3 regions of the Planococcus sp. APC 3900 genome follow, and region 1 is predicted to be linked to each of the others. Evidence: riboswitches for the same ligand, from Rfam matches in the RefSeq annotation. Region 1 holds a riboswitch; each other region holds the start of a gene.
The links. A riboswitch is a leader RNA that binds a small molecule or an ion and turns the genes downstream of it on or off. The one in region 1 is predicted to bind lysine.
Positions count from the first base shown of each region.

Region 2: linked by a shared signal. The riboswitch ahead of dapA (4-hydroxy-tetrahydrodipicolinate synthase) and the one ahead of QMA04_RS09000 (aspartate kinase) in region 1 are both predicted to bind lysine.
Region 3: linked by a shared signal. The riboswitch ahead of QMA04_RS14715 (Na+/H+ antiporter NhaC family protein) and the one ahead of QMA04_RS09000 (aspartate kinase) in region 1 are both predicted to bind lysine.

Region 1 is NZ_JASDCT010000003.1:431,413-436,629, reverse strand. It holds gene trxA (thioredoxin) at 1-111, shown strand, start outside; gene uvrC (excinuclease ABC subunit UvrC) at 166-1,962, shown strand; lysine riboswitch at 2,000-2,175, shown strand; gene QMA04_RS09000 (aspartate kinase) at 2,316-3,554, shown strand; gene QMA04_RS08995 (succinate dehydrogenase cytochrome b558 subunit) at 3,933-4,547, shown strand; gene sdhA (succinate dehydrogenase flavoprotein subunit) at 4,593-5,217, shown strand, end outside.
Region 2 is NZ_JASDCT010000001.1:419,024-424,240, forward strand. It holds gene QMA04_RS02095 (alpha/beta fold hydrolase) at 1-799, shown strand, start outside; gene QMA04_RS02100 (GGDEF domain-containing protein) at 812-1,750, shown strand; gene QMA04_RS02105 (STAS domain-containing protein) at 1,870-2,709, shown strand; gene dapA (4-hydroxy-tetrahydrodipicolinate synthase) at 2,756-3,646, opposite strand; lysine riboswitch at 3,774-3,952, opposite strand; gene QMA04_RS02115 (class I SAM-dependent methyltransferase) at 4,059-4,670, shown strand; gene ypfJ (KPN_02809 family neutral zinc metallopeptidase) at 4,728-5,217, shown strand, end outside.
Region 3 is NZ_JASDCT010000007.1:148,236-153,452, forward strand. It holds gene QMA04_RS14705 (sulfite exporter TauE/SafE family protein) at 1-294, shown strand, start outside; gene QMA04_RS14710 (bifunctional metallophosphatase/5'-nucleotidase) at 307-1,650, shown strand; lysine riboswitch at 1,722-1,904, shown strand; gene QMA04_RS14715 (Na+/H+ antiporter NhaC family protein) at 2,013-3,587, shown strand; gene QMA04_RS14720 (sodium-dependent transporter) at 3,784-5,217, shown strand, end outside.

The sequences.
Region 1 (5,217 bases):
ATCATGTCAATTCCGACTTTGCTATTGATGAAAGACGGAGAGACAGTAGATAAAGTAGTTGGTTTCAGACCAAAAGAAGCATTGGCTGAATTGGTTGAAAAACACGCATAATTCTTAACCGGGTCCAGTGATGGTGCCCGGTTTTTTAATAGGGTGAGATAAAAGATGGCTAACGAATTGATTCAGCATAAATTAGCAATATTGCCTGATCAACCAGGCTGTTATTTGATGAAGGACCGCCAGAATACCGTCATTTATGTCGGCAAGGCGAAAGTTCTTAAAAATCGCGTGCGCTCCTACTTTACGGGAAGCCACGATGCAAAAACCCAGCGTTTGGTCAATGAAATCGAGGATTTCGAATACATCGTGACATCTTCCGATAAGGAAGCGCTGATTCTTGAATTGAATTTGATCAAGAAATACGATCCGAAATACAACATCATGCTGAAAGATGACAAAAGCTATCCGTATTTAAAGATTACCGGTGAGCGCCATCCGAAGCTGATCACGACCAGACATGTCAAAAAAGACAAAGGCAAGTATTTCGGTCCGTATCCGAATGCTTATGCCGCGGCAGAGACGAAAAAGTTGCTGGACCGCCTGTACCCATTGCGGAAATGCCATACCATGCCGGACCGGGTTTGTTTGTATTATCATTTGGGGCAATGTCTTGCGCCATGCGTCAAGCCAGTAGAAAAAGAAACCTATCAGGAAATGATCGACGGCATCAGCAAATTTCTAAATGGCGGTTTTCGTGAAGTCAAACAGGAATTGGTCGAGAAAATGTCTGAAGCGGCAGAAAATCTGGAATTTGAGCGGGCCAAGGAATACCGTGACCAAATTTCGATGATTGAAACCGTTATGGAAAAACAGAAAATGGCGATGAATGATTTCACCAATCGCGATGTATTTGCTTATGCGGTCGATAAAGGCTGGATGTGTGTGCAGGTCTTTTTTGTGCGCCAAGGCAAATTGATTGAACGGGATGTTTCGCTTTTCCCGCTTTACCGGGACCCGGAAGAAGAATTTTTGACTTATCTTGGCCAGTTTTACGAAAAACCGAACCATGTTAAGCCCAATGAAATTCTGCTTCCGGAAGCGGACGATCCGGATATGCTGAAAGAATGGCTCGGAGTCCGGGTGCTCGTTCCGCAGCGCGGCAAGAAAAAAGATTTGGTGGCGTTGGCGAAGAAAAATGCCGAGATTGCCATTAAAGAGAAATTTCAGCTATTGGAGCGCCAGGAAGAACGGACAGTCGGTGCATGCGTAGATTTAGGTGAAGCAATGAACATTGAAACGCCTTTGCGCATCGAAGCGTTCGACAACTCGCATATTCAAGGTGCCGATGCGGTGTCTGCAATGATTACGTTCATTGACGGCAAGCCTTCTAAAAAAGATTACCGGAAATACAAAACGCGAAACGCTTCCAAGCCCGATGATTATGCAGCGATGCGTGAAGTGATCCGCCGGCGCTATTCACGGGTCTTGAAAGATGGATTGCCTTTGCCGGATTTGATTGTCATTGATGGCGGCAAGGGACAAATGGAATCAGCCCGTGAAATTCTGGAAGATGAACTCGGCTTGTCGATTCCGATTGCCGGTTTGGCAAAAGACGCCAAGCACCAAACGTCCCAATTGCTCTATGGTTCACCTCCTGAAGTGGTTCCGTTGAAACGGACCAGCGAAGCATTTTACTTGATGCAGCGCATTCAAGATGAAGTCCACCGTTTCGTTATCACGTTCCACCGGCAGCTGCGCGGCAAGAATTCGATCCAGTCCGCTTTGGATGGCCTTGAAGGAGTTGGCCCGAAACGCAAACAGCAATTGCTGAAGCATTTCGGTTCCGTCAAAAAAATAAAAGAAGCTTCTATAGAAGATATTCAACAAGCGGGAATCCCGTTAGCTTTGGCGACATCCATCAATCAGCATTTTGCTGAGGAGACATTGCCAAGCGATTCATAACATGTTATCGTAAGACCATAATTGAATCACTTGGAAAAGTGATGATAGAGGCGCGAACGTCAATAGTAAGCATTTGGAGATTTGCAGAATCCGTGAAGAATGTTGAAAGGGGCGGTCGCCGAAGTGTGCGTATTTACTGCTGTTTCGCATGCTGGTTCTGCATTTAAGAAGTGCAGAGCTGTCAGAGTCAATCTCTGGAGGGCTATCTCACATGGACGTTTTTCGTACATGATAAAAGAGGTAGTTTGCCGCGGTTGCGGTGAGCTGCCTCTTTTTGTGTCTTTGCCCGGGAGTTATGCTGTTTCCTGGCTAGGCATGTTGAGGGCCACATACTAAATGTGGGAGTGGATGGAATGGAAACGATCGTCATGAAATTTGGAGGCACGTCTGTTGCTACACCTGAGAAAATCATTGGAGTGGCAGAAAGAGCCATTCGAGAAAAAGAAAAAGGAAAACGCGTAGTCATTGTGGTTTCGGCAATGGGCAAGACAACAGATACGCTGCTTGGGTTAGCAGGGGAAATCTCAGCTGAGCCGCCGAAACGGGAAATGGATATGCTATTGGCTACAGGCGAGCAGATTACCATCTCGTTACTGGCTATGGCCTTTAAGAAGCTTGGCCATGAAGCGCTATCGTTTACGGGGTGGCAAGCCGGAATTGAAACAGAGTCTGTTCCGCGAAATGCCCGGATTGAACAAATTCACACGGAACGGCTTGAACGCGTGCTTGACAATGGTTATTTATGTGTAGTGGCTGGATTCCAAGGGGTAGATAAAATCGGTAACATCACCACCCTTGGCCGGGGAGGTTCCGATACGACCGCAGTCGCACTTGCGGCAGCGCTCGGAGCTGAAAAATGCGAAATCTATACCGATGTCGACGGTGTCTACACTTCCGATCCACGTTTTGTAACAGGTGCACGGAAGCTGGAACAGATTTCATATGACGAAATGCTCGAACTCGCTAATCTGGGAGCAGGTGTGCTACACCCGCGTGCAGTTGAATTCGCAAAAAACAATCGCGTACCATTATCGGTCAGAGCAAGTTATTCAGACGAGCCTGGCACAATCATACAAGAGGTGATCACTGTGGAAAAAAACTTAATCGTCAGAGGTGTAGCGTTCGAACCTGGGGTAGCGCGTGTAACTGTCATTTACAAAAAACCGTTTAACGGATCGCTGGCAAATATTTTTACCAAGTTGGCAGAAAATCAGATCGACGTTGATATTATTGTTCAAAGCATCAGTGATGAATTTCCTCCTTCGGTATCGTTTTCCATCAGCCAGGAAAGCTTGGAAGAAACACGCCGCGTGTTGACTGAAGCTCAAAGTGAAATTGGCTTTCTTTCCATGAATGTGGAAATCGGCCTATCGAAAGTCTCCATTGTCGGGTCAGGCATGGTATCAAATCCAGGGGTGGCTGCACGGATGTTTGATATTTTGAGAAGTCAAGACATCCCAGTGAAGATGGTCAGCACATCTGAGATCAAAATTTCAGTGGTAGTGCCGGAAACGGATATGAAGAAATCAGCAAATGCTTTGCACGAGGCCTATGGACTTTCAGAACTTCAGGTGTATCAAGACATATCTTGAATTAAAAACGGTGTACGTGAAAATATTCACAAAATGTTCAAATTCTCAATAGCAATGCTGCGATAATCCCGACAACAGTGGAATACAGCAGAAACAGCTGAAAAAGCGATTCTCAATTAGAGAATCGCTTTTTCGCATAAATCTAATAAAACGGTTACATTCACATAGGTTTTCCCCCTTATGCGGCGTGAAGTCCCCCTTTTTAATGTAATAACTATCTGTTTAAAAGGGATTCGTTGCCTTGACGCTCTCAGAGGGGGGGAGTACAATAAATATGTCATATTCTTGTATCATGATGGTGTTGCGGCTTCAGGTGCTTTCGTCAATTTTTCGTTTGCTCTGGACGCTGCCAATCAATGTTTTGAGGGGGGTAAAATTTTGGATAACAATCGTGAATTTTTAATGCGCAGGCTGCACTCATTGTTGGGGATCATTCCTATCGGTTTATTCTTAACGCAGCACTTAATCGTCAACCATTTTGCAACTCAGGGTGTGGAGTCATTCAATAAAGCATCCGAATTTATGGCTAATCTTCCATTCGTCATTTTCCTGGAGATTTTTGTCATCTATTTACCAATCTTGTATCATGCGTTTTATGGCCTATACATAGCGTTTACTTCGAAGAACAATCCTGGCCATTATAGCTATTTGCGCAACATTCTGTTCGTTGCACAGCGCTATACAGGTGTCTTCCTTGTAGTCTTCATCGCTTGGCACGTATTTGAAACAAGATTCCAAGTTGCAATCGGAGCAGCTGCTGCAGCTGATTTCAACATGATGGAAAACATTTTAAGCAACCCGTTCATGCTGGCATTCTACATCGTCGGTGTCTTGGCTGCAGTCTTCCATTTATCAAACGGACTTTGGTCTTTCCTTGTTACATGGGGAATCACACAATCCGAAGCATCTCAACGAAATGCAACATATTTCACACTTCTAGTATTTATTGTATTATCGATCATTGGTATCAGAGCATTGTTTGCATTCGTTTAAGAATGTTTCAATCATTGGTGAACTAAAAGAGGAGTGAATACTAACATGGCGAAGGGCAAAATTACGATCGTCGGTGGCGGCCTAGCTGGCCTAATGGCAGCAATTAAAGTTGCAGAAGCAGGTTCTTCCGTCGATTTATTTTCAATCGTTCCCGTTAAACGGTCCCACTCAGTATGTGCGCAAGGCGGGATCAACGGAGCGGTTAATACAAAAGGTGAAGGGGATTCCCCGGATATTCACTTTGATGATACTGTATACGGAGGCGACTTCCTTGCGAATCAGCGTCCCGTAAAAGCAATGGCGGATGCAGCACCTGGAATTATCCGGATGTTTGACCGCATGGGCGTTATGTTCAACCGTACGCCGGAAGGCCTTTTGGACTTCCGCCGCTTTGGTGGAACGATGTACCACAGAACAGCATTTGCCGGTGCAACAACTGGCCAGCAATTGCTATACGCATTGGACGAGCAAGTTCGCCGCTACGAAGTGAGCGGACTGATCACGAAATACGAAGGCTGGGAATTCCTGGGTCTTGTTCTTGACGAGCAAGGCGTCGGCAAAGGGATCACAGCTCAAAATATGACGACTATGGAAATCAAATCGTTCCGTGCAGATGCTATCATCATGGCAACTGGCGGACCGGGGATCATTTTCGGGAAATCGACGAACT
Region 2 (5,217 bases), on a different contig from region 1:
GGGGATTGATGTTTTGCAACGCAATAACGTCCGAGTGACTGGACAAGGGAAAAAAACAATAGTATTCGCACACGGCTTTGGCTGTGATCAACAAGTGTGGAATAATACGATTACCAATTTCGAACAGGATTATCGGGTCGTCACTTTTGATTATGTAGGAGCTGGAAACAGTGACAAGACAGCGTATTCCAAAGAGCGTTACAGCACTTTGGATGGCTACAAACAGGATCTTTTGGAGGTTTGTGCATCACTTGAGATGGAAGGATTCCTATTTGTCGGCCATTCTGTCAGTGCCATGATCGGTATGCTGGCGTCAATTGAGCAACCTGGATTGATGGAGAAAATGGTCATGATCGGACCTTCTCCTTACTATATGAATGAGCCTGGCTATAATGGCGGGTTTGAACGGGCAGACATTGACGAATTATTGGATATGATGGAAACCAATTATATGGAGTGGGCTAAATACTTGGCGCCGGTCGTCATGCAGAATGAGCAGCGTCCTGAGCTCGCCGAAGACTTTGAACATCTTTTATGCTCGAATGATCCGATGATTGCGCGGCAATTTGCTGAAGTGACGTTTACTACGGATCTTCGCGATCAATTGGATAAAGTGGCTGTACCCACGCTGATTCTTCAGACCAAGTTCGACGCTATTGCACCGGCGGAAGTCGGGCAGTATGTCCACGACCACATCCAGGGGAGCCGACTGATTGTGATGGAAGCAGTTGGCCATAATCCGCATTTAAGCGATTCTGATGAAACAGTGAAACACATCAAGGCCTATTTGGCGGAGTAGGGAGAGAAGACAGTGGAACAGCAGCTTGATCGAGCGCCATGTGGATATTTGATATTGGATCATGAATTGCGCATCGTGGAAATGAATAAAACCTTGCAGCTCATGACAGGTGCGCAACAACCAAAGCACATGCATGATTTATTGACAGTCGCTTCACGGGTTTACTTCCAGACCTACTTTACTCCTTCCATCAAAATGCATGGCACTGTAAACGAAATGTTTTTGACATTGAAAAGCGAGACGGGTTCCCTGCCTGTCTTGATGAATACGATAGAACGCGACGGCTCCTACGAATGTGCGTTGATTCAAATGAGTGTCCGCGGGGAGTATGAAAAGGAATTGCTGCTGGCAAAGCGCAATGCTGAAAAGGTCAACCGTGAGACGGCCGAAGCATACGAAAAGCTGAAAACAGTAATGAATGAAGTGGAATGCAAACAGCAAGAATTGATGGACCTTAATTTCAAACTGCAGCAACTGGCTACAACAGATCCGTTGACGGGATTGAAAAATCGCCGTTACCTGACCGAACAATTGGAAGAACTCTTGCTTCAGGCTGAAACTGGCCGGGAAGTGGCCTTGTTGGTCATAGATATTGACCATTTCAAGAAGGTCAATGATTCACATGGCCATCAGATGGGCGACGCGGTCTTGCAGGAACTGGCCTGGCGTTTGGAAGCGGAAACCGGATCCGCTGATATCGTGGCTCGGCTCGGCGGTGAAGAATTCGTGGTGGTCATGCCAAACGCTGGACTGAAGGACGGCCTGGCCATGGGCAATGCATTATGCAAGCATATGGAAACAGCTGACTGGCTGCATGTCCCTATCACTGTCAGCATCGGAGCTGCGGTTTATATGGCTGGAGAAGGAATGGAAAGTTTGCTGTCACGGGCGGACGAATTTCTTTACAAAGCCAAAGCCAAGGGCAGAAATTGTGTGGTTGGAGACGAATAAAAAATTGCTTTGGCTCTCCAATTTCCATCCAGCTAAATCAATAAAATAAAACCCTTACATTCTTTGGAGCAAAGGCTATAATAGGCATATATAAATGTCTTCGTCTTTGGGGGATTCCGATGGAAAAAGATATTCGATTGTTGGGTGGACGGGTAAGCGAGGATAAGGAATTAATTGCTCAATTGGTCCATGAAGAAGTGGTGAAAAATGTTCCGGCAGCACAGCTTGAAACGAACAAAGCCTTTATCGAAACTGTCACTAAGACCCGGATCCATTTTGTGGAACTGATCGGAGAGTCGATCAGCAATAGCTGCGACGTTCGAAAGGTCTATGCAGATATTCAAGAGTGGGGAGAAGAGACGGGAAACTTCTTTCTTGAAACCGGAAGATCGCTGGAAGATGCGTTGGCGGAAACGTCTCTTTACCGCAAACATATCGGAACCGTCATCAAGACAGAAGCGGTCCACAAAAAGATGGAGCTGCAGCTTCTCTTTGATGTCATGGAATTTTTCCATTCCTTGTTGGACCATGCCGCATACTCATATACACAGGCCTATACAGCATCGTACCAGCGGAAACTGAAATCAGCCAGGAAGGAATTTCTGGAGCTTTCAGCCCCCGTCGTGCCGGTCAGTGACCACATCGCAGTGTTGCCTTTAGTGGGGAATATTGAAATTGACCGCGCCCGTTATATTCTGGAGAAAACACTGTTGGCCGCGAATCAGTTGAAAATCAGCGTGCTGATTGTGGATTTATCAGGAGTGGTGCGCGTGGATGCGATGGTAGCTGAACAAATCATCAAAATCATCCAGTCGTTGAAATTGGTTGGTGTCCGCTCGATTTTAACCGGAATCCGTCCCGAAATCGCTACAACGTTAACTGAGATCGGAGTTGACTTGAAAGTGCTGGAGGTCGGCGGCAGCTTGAAGCGGGTTTTGGAACAAATGAAAGTCAATTGATGAAAAAAACGCTGAAGCTCTGGGCTTCAGCGTTTTTTATCTTGTATCAGTTAGTGACGGCTTCGGAATGGACGTCAGGCAATGCCTTACGCAAGGTGATGGTTTCTTCTTCGGTCAATGGAATCATCGGCAAGCGCACGCCGCCGACTTGAACACCAGTCAGCGTAAGTGCCGCTTTGACCGGAGACGGGTTTGGCGCAGCGAACAATGCTTTCATTGTCGGCAATAATCTGCGGTGGATAGCCGCCGCGGTCTTTACATCTCCTGTTTTAAAGCTGGTAATCATGTCCTGCATATCGTTGCCGATGATATGCGCGGAAACTGAGACAATGCCGGTGCCGCCGATTGACAGCATTGGAATTGTTAAGCTATCGTCTCCACTGTAAACAGAAAATGTATCCGCTGTTTTTTCGATGATTTCTGCAGCTGCGTCCAAGTCTCCACTCGCTTCTTTAACAGAAACGATATTGTCGATCTTGGACAGGCGAATGATCGTTTCCGGAGATAGATTGACCACGCTGCGTCCTGGAATATTGTAGAGCATGACCGGCAGGCTTGTAGACGCGGCAATCGCCTGGAAATGCTGGAACATGCCTTCCTGTGAAGGTTTGTTATAGTATGGTGTGACCAGCATGATGCCATCAACGCCCGTTTCTTCTGCTTGTTTTGTCAAGGAGATGGAAGCGCGTGTATTATTGGAACCTGTTCCTGCAATGACTGGAATCCGTCCGGCTACTGTATGGACGGTAAACTGGAACAATTCAACTTTTTCCTCTGCCGTTAAAGTCGGAGATTCTCCGGTTGTCCCTGCGACGACCAGGCCGTCTGAACCGTTTGCTATCAAATGCTCTATCAATTGTTGTGTTGCCGGAAAATCAATGTCTCCATGTTGATCGAATGGCGTCACCATTGCTGTAATTACTTGGCCAAAATTCATAAAGAACACACCCTTTTCTAATTTTTGTCGTAGCTTAGAGGTGAGGGGCCTAGTCAGGAATAAACAAAAAAGCAGCAACGAGGGACTCGTTGCTGCAGTAGAAACAATGTTTACCAATCGTTCCTGTGCATCAGATAGCCCTCCATATAGTTCCCTATATGACAGTCCTGCATTTATTGAATGCAGACCCAGCGCACGGAAATATGAGATTTCCGCCACTTCGGCAAATCCCCCTTTCGGCAAACGTCAACGGAGCCCATACTCCTCGTTTTGCGTACTGATGGTTTTTGCGCCTCTATCCTACTCCATAAAAGCTGGAGCAAGAAATATTGAATTAGCTGTACTATAACAAATTTCACTATTAATTGCAAGGTCATCAGAGTAAAATTTTATGCCGAAGGAGTGATTTGGGATGGAAGAGCAGGAATACGACCGCCGGTTGAATATCGAAACCGGTGGAAATCAGCGGGGCTTTACGGATTCCCTTCACCACAACCGCTATGAGCCGACTCCTTACAAATTGCTGGACAGGTTGTTCGAAAACTACAGCCTGTCTCCCGGTGGCCGTCTGGTGGATGTGGGCTGTGGCAAAGGGCGGTTGAATTTTTATGCTCACCATGTATTCGGTGCAGAAACCGCTGGAATCGAAATGAATCCCGTATTTTATGAAGAGGCCCTTGAAAATAAAAAACAGTATGTGAAAAAGCATAAAAATGCTGAGCAGAAGGTGGCATTTTATAATTGCCTTGCACAGGAGTACCCAATAACGGCACGGGACACTGTATTTTATTTCTTTAATCCGTTTTCGGTCCAATTATTCATTGCATTTATCAATAAAATCCTGCGGTCTGCCGAAACAAATCCACGAACCATTGAGGTAATTTTGTTTTTTGCTTCACAGGATTACAGCGATCACCTGGAAACACGCACCGTTTTTGAATTAGCACAGGAAATTCAGCTGCCAGGTTTTCATAAGGATTCACGGGAACGTTTTTTAATTTACCGTTTGCCTGAAATGGATTAGAACAGGCGTTGCAACGGGTATGGGTAAACAAAAAGCATTTTGAAACGAGGGAGTCCTATGGAGTGGAAAGGCAGAAAAGCCAGTAGAAACGTAGAAGACCGAAGAGGCAAAGGCGGTGCAATGGTGGCAGGCGGCGGAATCGGCGGTATTCTGATTGTGCTGCTTGTAGCGTTTTTAGGTGGCGATCCGGGTGTCATCCTGGACCAATTGGGAGGCTCAGGTGGAACAACGTCAAATCAGCCTTATGAAGCAACACAGGAAGAAGAGGAATTGGCTGAATTCGTTTCAGTTGTCCTCGCGGATACCGAAGAAGTTTGGACAGAAGTTTTTGCCGAGGAAGGCATGGAATATGTGGAACCGACATTGGTGCTGTATACCGGAAGTGTTGAATCCGCTTGCGGGACGGCAGGTTCAGCAGTCGGTCCGTTCTATTGTCCGGGCGACTACAAGCTCTACATTGATTTGAGTTTCTATAATGAATTGCAGACCCAGTTCCAGGCGCCGGGTGATTTTGCCATGGCTTATGTAGTGGCGCATGAAGTTGGGC
Region 3 (5,217 bases), on a different contig from region 1:
TCCATCATTGTCCCTGCCATGATTCTATTGTTTTTGTTTCCGCCTCATGTGGCGATCGGAACATCGATGTTCATGGTCTTTTTATCAGCCATCATCAATTCCATCACTCACATCTCATTGGGGCATGTGCCATGGATCTACACAGCGGCAGTAGTCCCAGGTGCATACATTGGTGCGAAACTCGGAGCTCGGCTAAACAAACACCTTAACTCCGAAACGTTGGTCATTATTTTACGTCTAGTGCTCCTGGTTCTGGGGCTTCGATCGATTTACGAAGGAATATTTAGTTCTTAAAGAGGTGTTTTCATGAGCGAAACCATTCATATTTACCATACCAATGATTTGCATAGCCATTTCAAGAATTGGCCGCGCATCAAGTCTTTTCTCGCTGAGCGGAAAAGCTGGCATGAAGAGGCTGGCGATGTTTGTTTGATTCTGGATATTGGTGACCACGTTGATCGCTCGCATCCGTATACGGAAGGAACAGCTGGCCAGGGTAATGTGCTTTTGCTTAACGAAGTGCATTACGATGCCGTTACTATCGGCAATAATGAAGGCATCACCTTGTCCAAGGACGAACTCAATAATTTATATGTTGAAGCGGATTTTGAGGTAGTGGTATCGAATTTATTTGACTTGCAAGGGCGCCGGCCGGATTGGGCAAAGCCTTTCCACGTTATTCATACAAAAAATGGCACACGCATCGGACTGGTGGGAGCGACTGCAGAATTCACCCCCTTTTATCAGAAACTTGGCTGGAAGATCACCGATGCAAAACAATCGATTATAGAAGCAGTAAAGGAAATTGAAAACGAAGTGGATCTAATCGTCTGCCTGTCTCATCTTGGTGTTAAGGAAGATGAATTATTAGCCGAGCTTTGTCCACAGATCCACCTTATTTTAGGTGCTCATACCCATCATATTTTTCATGACGGGAAGTGGCAAGGAAATACGCTGATGGGGGCTGCTGGTAAGTTTGGTTTTTATATCGGCCATGTCACTGTAGAGGAGCAGTTTGAGAAATCTTCTGCACAACTGATCGAGACTTCCCAACTAAGAAAAGTGGAGGAAGGATTTGATGAATTCCTGGTCGAGCAGGGAAAACTGCAATTGGGGGAACTGGTCTTCCACAGCACGAAAAGCTTAAAAGCAGAGTGGTTTAAAGACTCCGAGATGGGTCTATTATTCGGACAGGCATTGATCGAATTTACGGAAGCAGACTGTGCGCTTTTTAATGCTGGAATTTTTATGCAAGATATGCCGAAAGGTGCTCTGACTCGCTATGATTTCCATAAAATGCTGCCACATCCGATCAATCCGTGTCTTGTCGAACTGAGTGGAGCGGAGTTGAAAGAAATCTACCTGCAATCGCTGAATGCGGAATGGCCACAGCTTGAATTAAAAGGAATGGGATTCCGTGGTGTGGTTTTTGGGAAGATGCTTCATATGAATATGGAGATAACTGATCACCATTTTTATATCAATGGACAGCTGGCGATGCATGACCAAATCTATAAACTGGTGACGTTGGATATGTTGACATTCGGTTATTTTTTCCCGAGTTTAAAGAGAGCGCCTAAAACGTATTTCATGCCTGAGTTCCTGCGGGATGTTTTCAGTCAGTATTTTCACAGCAAAGCCCTTAAGTAGAAGGAATGTTCAGACTAAAAAGGCATTTGATTTTGTCAGTATTTTGGGCTATGCTAACAAAGAAATATATATTGGTGGGTAGAGGCTGCAGAGCTGATCAGTAGGATGTGCGAGTTTGACCGCGTTGACCGCATCTGAAAGGAAGTTTTGCCGAAATCGATTTTCTGGGGTCTCCGGAAATTGGATTGGGATCATTCTGAACAAGAATGATACTGTCATTTAGGCGGAAGCGTAAATGGAGGGCTACAGGGTTGTTTGATGTGTATCGCACAGACGAATTGTAGAAGGCTGACTGATCCAACTGGAGAGGTCGGCCTTTTTTGTCTCATTTTTCACCCATCAAAAAATAAGGAGGAGTTTTCATGGAGAATACGATTTTTTCGATTTTGCCGCCGATTATTGCAATCGTTATGGTGTTATTGACACGCCGTGTCCTGTTGTCACTGGGGACAGGTATTGTCGCGGCAGCCGTAATTTTGACTTGGTTTGCACCAATTGATGCTTTACAGGAGCTTGTCAAATCATTTACGATCATTTTTTGGGACGAAGGCTTTAACGCTTATAATGTCTTTATCATTCTTTTTCTTTTATTGCTTGGCATCATCACCGCGTTCGTCAGCTTATCCGGCGGCAGCCATGCCTTTGCTGAGTGGGCTTCGACACGCATCAAGTCAAGAAGAGGCGCAAAAGTCCTTACAGTGGTTTTAGGCATCGTCATCTTTATCGATGATTATTTCAATGCTTTGGCTGTCGGACAGGTTGCACGCCCAATCACCGACCGCTACAAAGTTTCACGTGCGAAACTTGCCTATTTCATCGATTCGACTGCAGCGCCAGTTTGTGTAATCTCGCCAGTTTCAAGTTGGGGAGCTGCAATCATAGGGATTGTTGCTACGATCTTGGCTGGCCAGACTTTTGTGGAATATTCCGCTTTAGAAGCCTTCCTGTGGATGGCACCGATGAATTTCTATGTAGTTGCTTCGTTGGCGATTGTTTTCTTTGTAGCTATCCGGGATGTGGATTTCGGGGAAATGAAGAAACACGAAGTGCTGGCAATTACAAAGGGACAGCTTTTTGACCCTAAGAAAACCATACCGGGTGAAATGAAAGAAGAGTTCCCTTCGCATTCTTATGGACATGTAAGAGACCTATTGCTTCCAATTCTATTGTTGATTGTCGGTACTGTAGGCGCGATGATCTGGACGGGTTATCAGAATGCTGGACATGTTTTCGATATTTGGTTGATTTTTGAAAATACCGATGTTCCCGCTTCCCTGTTAGCAGGCGGAATTTTGGGTGCATTGACGTCGATCATTCTATATGTTCTGCAGATGAAAAAGAACGAAACAGCTACTGTTGGATGGATTGGAAAAGGCATCTGGGCTGGCCTTAAATCAATGATAGGAGCCGTACTCATTTTAGTCTTTGCCTGGTCTTTGACTTCTTTGATCGGTTCTCTTGAAACTGGCGCTTATCTAGCGGGTGTGGTTTCTGATGGCAATATTCCAACTTCAATTCTGCCAGTCTTATTATTTGTTCTCGCAGGAATCATGGCTTTCTCAACAGGAACTTCATGGGGTTCATTCGGCATCCTGTTGCCGATTGCTGGAACCATTATGATTGAAGCGGAACCTTCGCTGCTGCTGCCGGCGCTATCCGCAGTCTTGGCGGGAGCTGTGTTTGGAGATCATTGTTCACCTATTTCCGATACGACGATTTTGTCTTCAACTGGAGCGGGGAGCAATCACATGGACCATGTCTTAACGCAGATACCGTATGCATTAACAGCTGCAGTCATTGCTGCAATAGGGTATATTGTCATAGGTTTGACCGGTTCTTTGCTGCTGTCATTAGGAACAGTGGCTTTGGTGCTGGCAGTGTTATTCATTGTCTGGTCACGACGGACAACTATTATTGAAAAACAACAAAATGCTTAAGTAAAAGAAGGCAGAGAAGCTTATTCTCTGCCTTTTTACTTTTGCTGCAATAGTTTTTTTAGAAAATATTTTGATTTCATCTTTACATTAAAGGAGCCTCTCGGTATACTATTTCTAGATTAACTAATAATCTGAAAATAATCAAAATTCCTATTTTTATGTAAATAAAATGGGAGAAAACAAAGGGGGAAGAGAGATGGAACGTTCGCAATGGGGTACACGTGCCGGCTTTATCATGGCTGCCGTCGGCTCTGCAGTAGGTCTTGGGAACATATGGCGTTTTCCGTATGTTGCGTATGAAAATGGCGGGGGTGCATTTTTCATACCGTATCTATTTGCATTGTTGACTGCAGGGATACCGATTCTTATACTTGAATTTACCATTGGCCATAAGTATCGCGGGTCAGCACCGTTGTCATTCTTTAGAATGGGCGGCAAGAAGTTGGAATGGATGGGATGGTGGGCTGTCTTTGTGTCCTTTATCATATCTGTATATTATGCTGTAATCATCGCCTGGGCAATGCGCTATACTATATTTTCTTTCAATCAGGCATGGGGTACGGATACACAAGATTTCCTGTTCAATGATTTTTTACAGCTGACAGTTCAACCGGGACAGACCGGCGGAATTGTCTGGGGTGTATTCATTCCATTGGCATTGGTGTGGATCATTACATTGGGGATTCTGCTGGCAGGTGTTAAAAAAGGAATTGAACTGGCCAACCGGATTTTCATTCCGACATTGGTGGTCATTTTCCTTGCTGTTGTAATTCGAGCGGTCACATTGGATGGCGCATTGACAGGATTGGAAGCCTTCTTCCAACCAGATTTTGATGCCATACTGAATCCGACGGTTTGGGTAGCGGCCTATGGGCATATTTTCTTCAGTTTATCAGTAGCATTCGCTATCATGATCACATACTCAAGTTATCTTCCGAAAAAATCAGATATCACAAATAATGCATTTATCACAGGATTCGCCAACTCTGCTTTTGAATTATTAGCAGGGATTGGAATATTTGCAGCTCTTGGATTTATGGCTGCTCAGCAGGGCGTCGCTGTAGGTGATGTCGCAACTGCAGGCGTCGGTCTTGCTTTTGTGGTTTTTCCACAGATCATCAATGAGTTTCCAGGATTCAATGGCTTGTTCGGGACTCTGTTCTTCTTGTCTCTGACACTTGCGGGTTTGACTTCATTAATATCAATTACTGAAACTTATGTCGCTGGATTCTCTGAGAAATTTGGAATTTCCCGTAACAAAGCGGTGTTATTCGGAGGCGGACTTGCTGCTTTGATTTCGATTCTGTTTGCGACACAAGGTGGATTGTACTTCCTGGATCTGGCAGATTACTTCATTAACCAATTTGGGGTTGCAGCAATCGGATTAGTGGAAGTTGTGCTGGTTGTTTGGGTCTTCCGCAAAGCGGATCTTCTCAAAGGCCATGCCAACGAAATCTCGGATATCCGACTTGGCGCCTGGTGGAAATTCAGCTTAGGAATCATTACGCCAATCGTTCTGGGTTATATGATGTTTGGACTTTTGAAACTGAATATCCTGAAAGAGTTTGAAACGGAAACCGGAAATTACGAAGGATATTCCGATATGTTCACCTTAGCAGGTGGTGTGGCT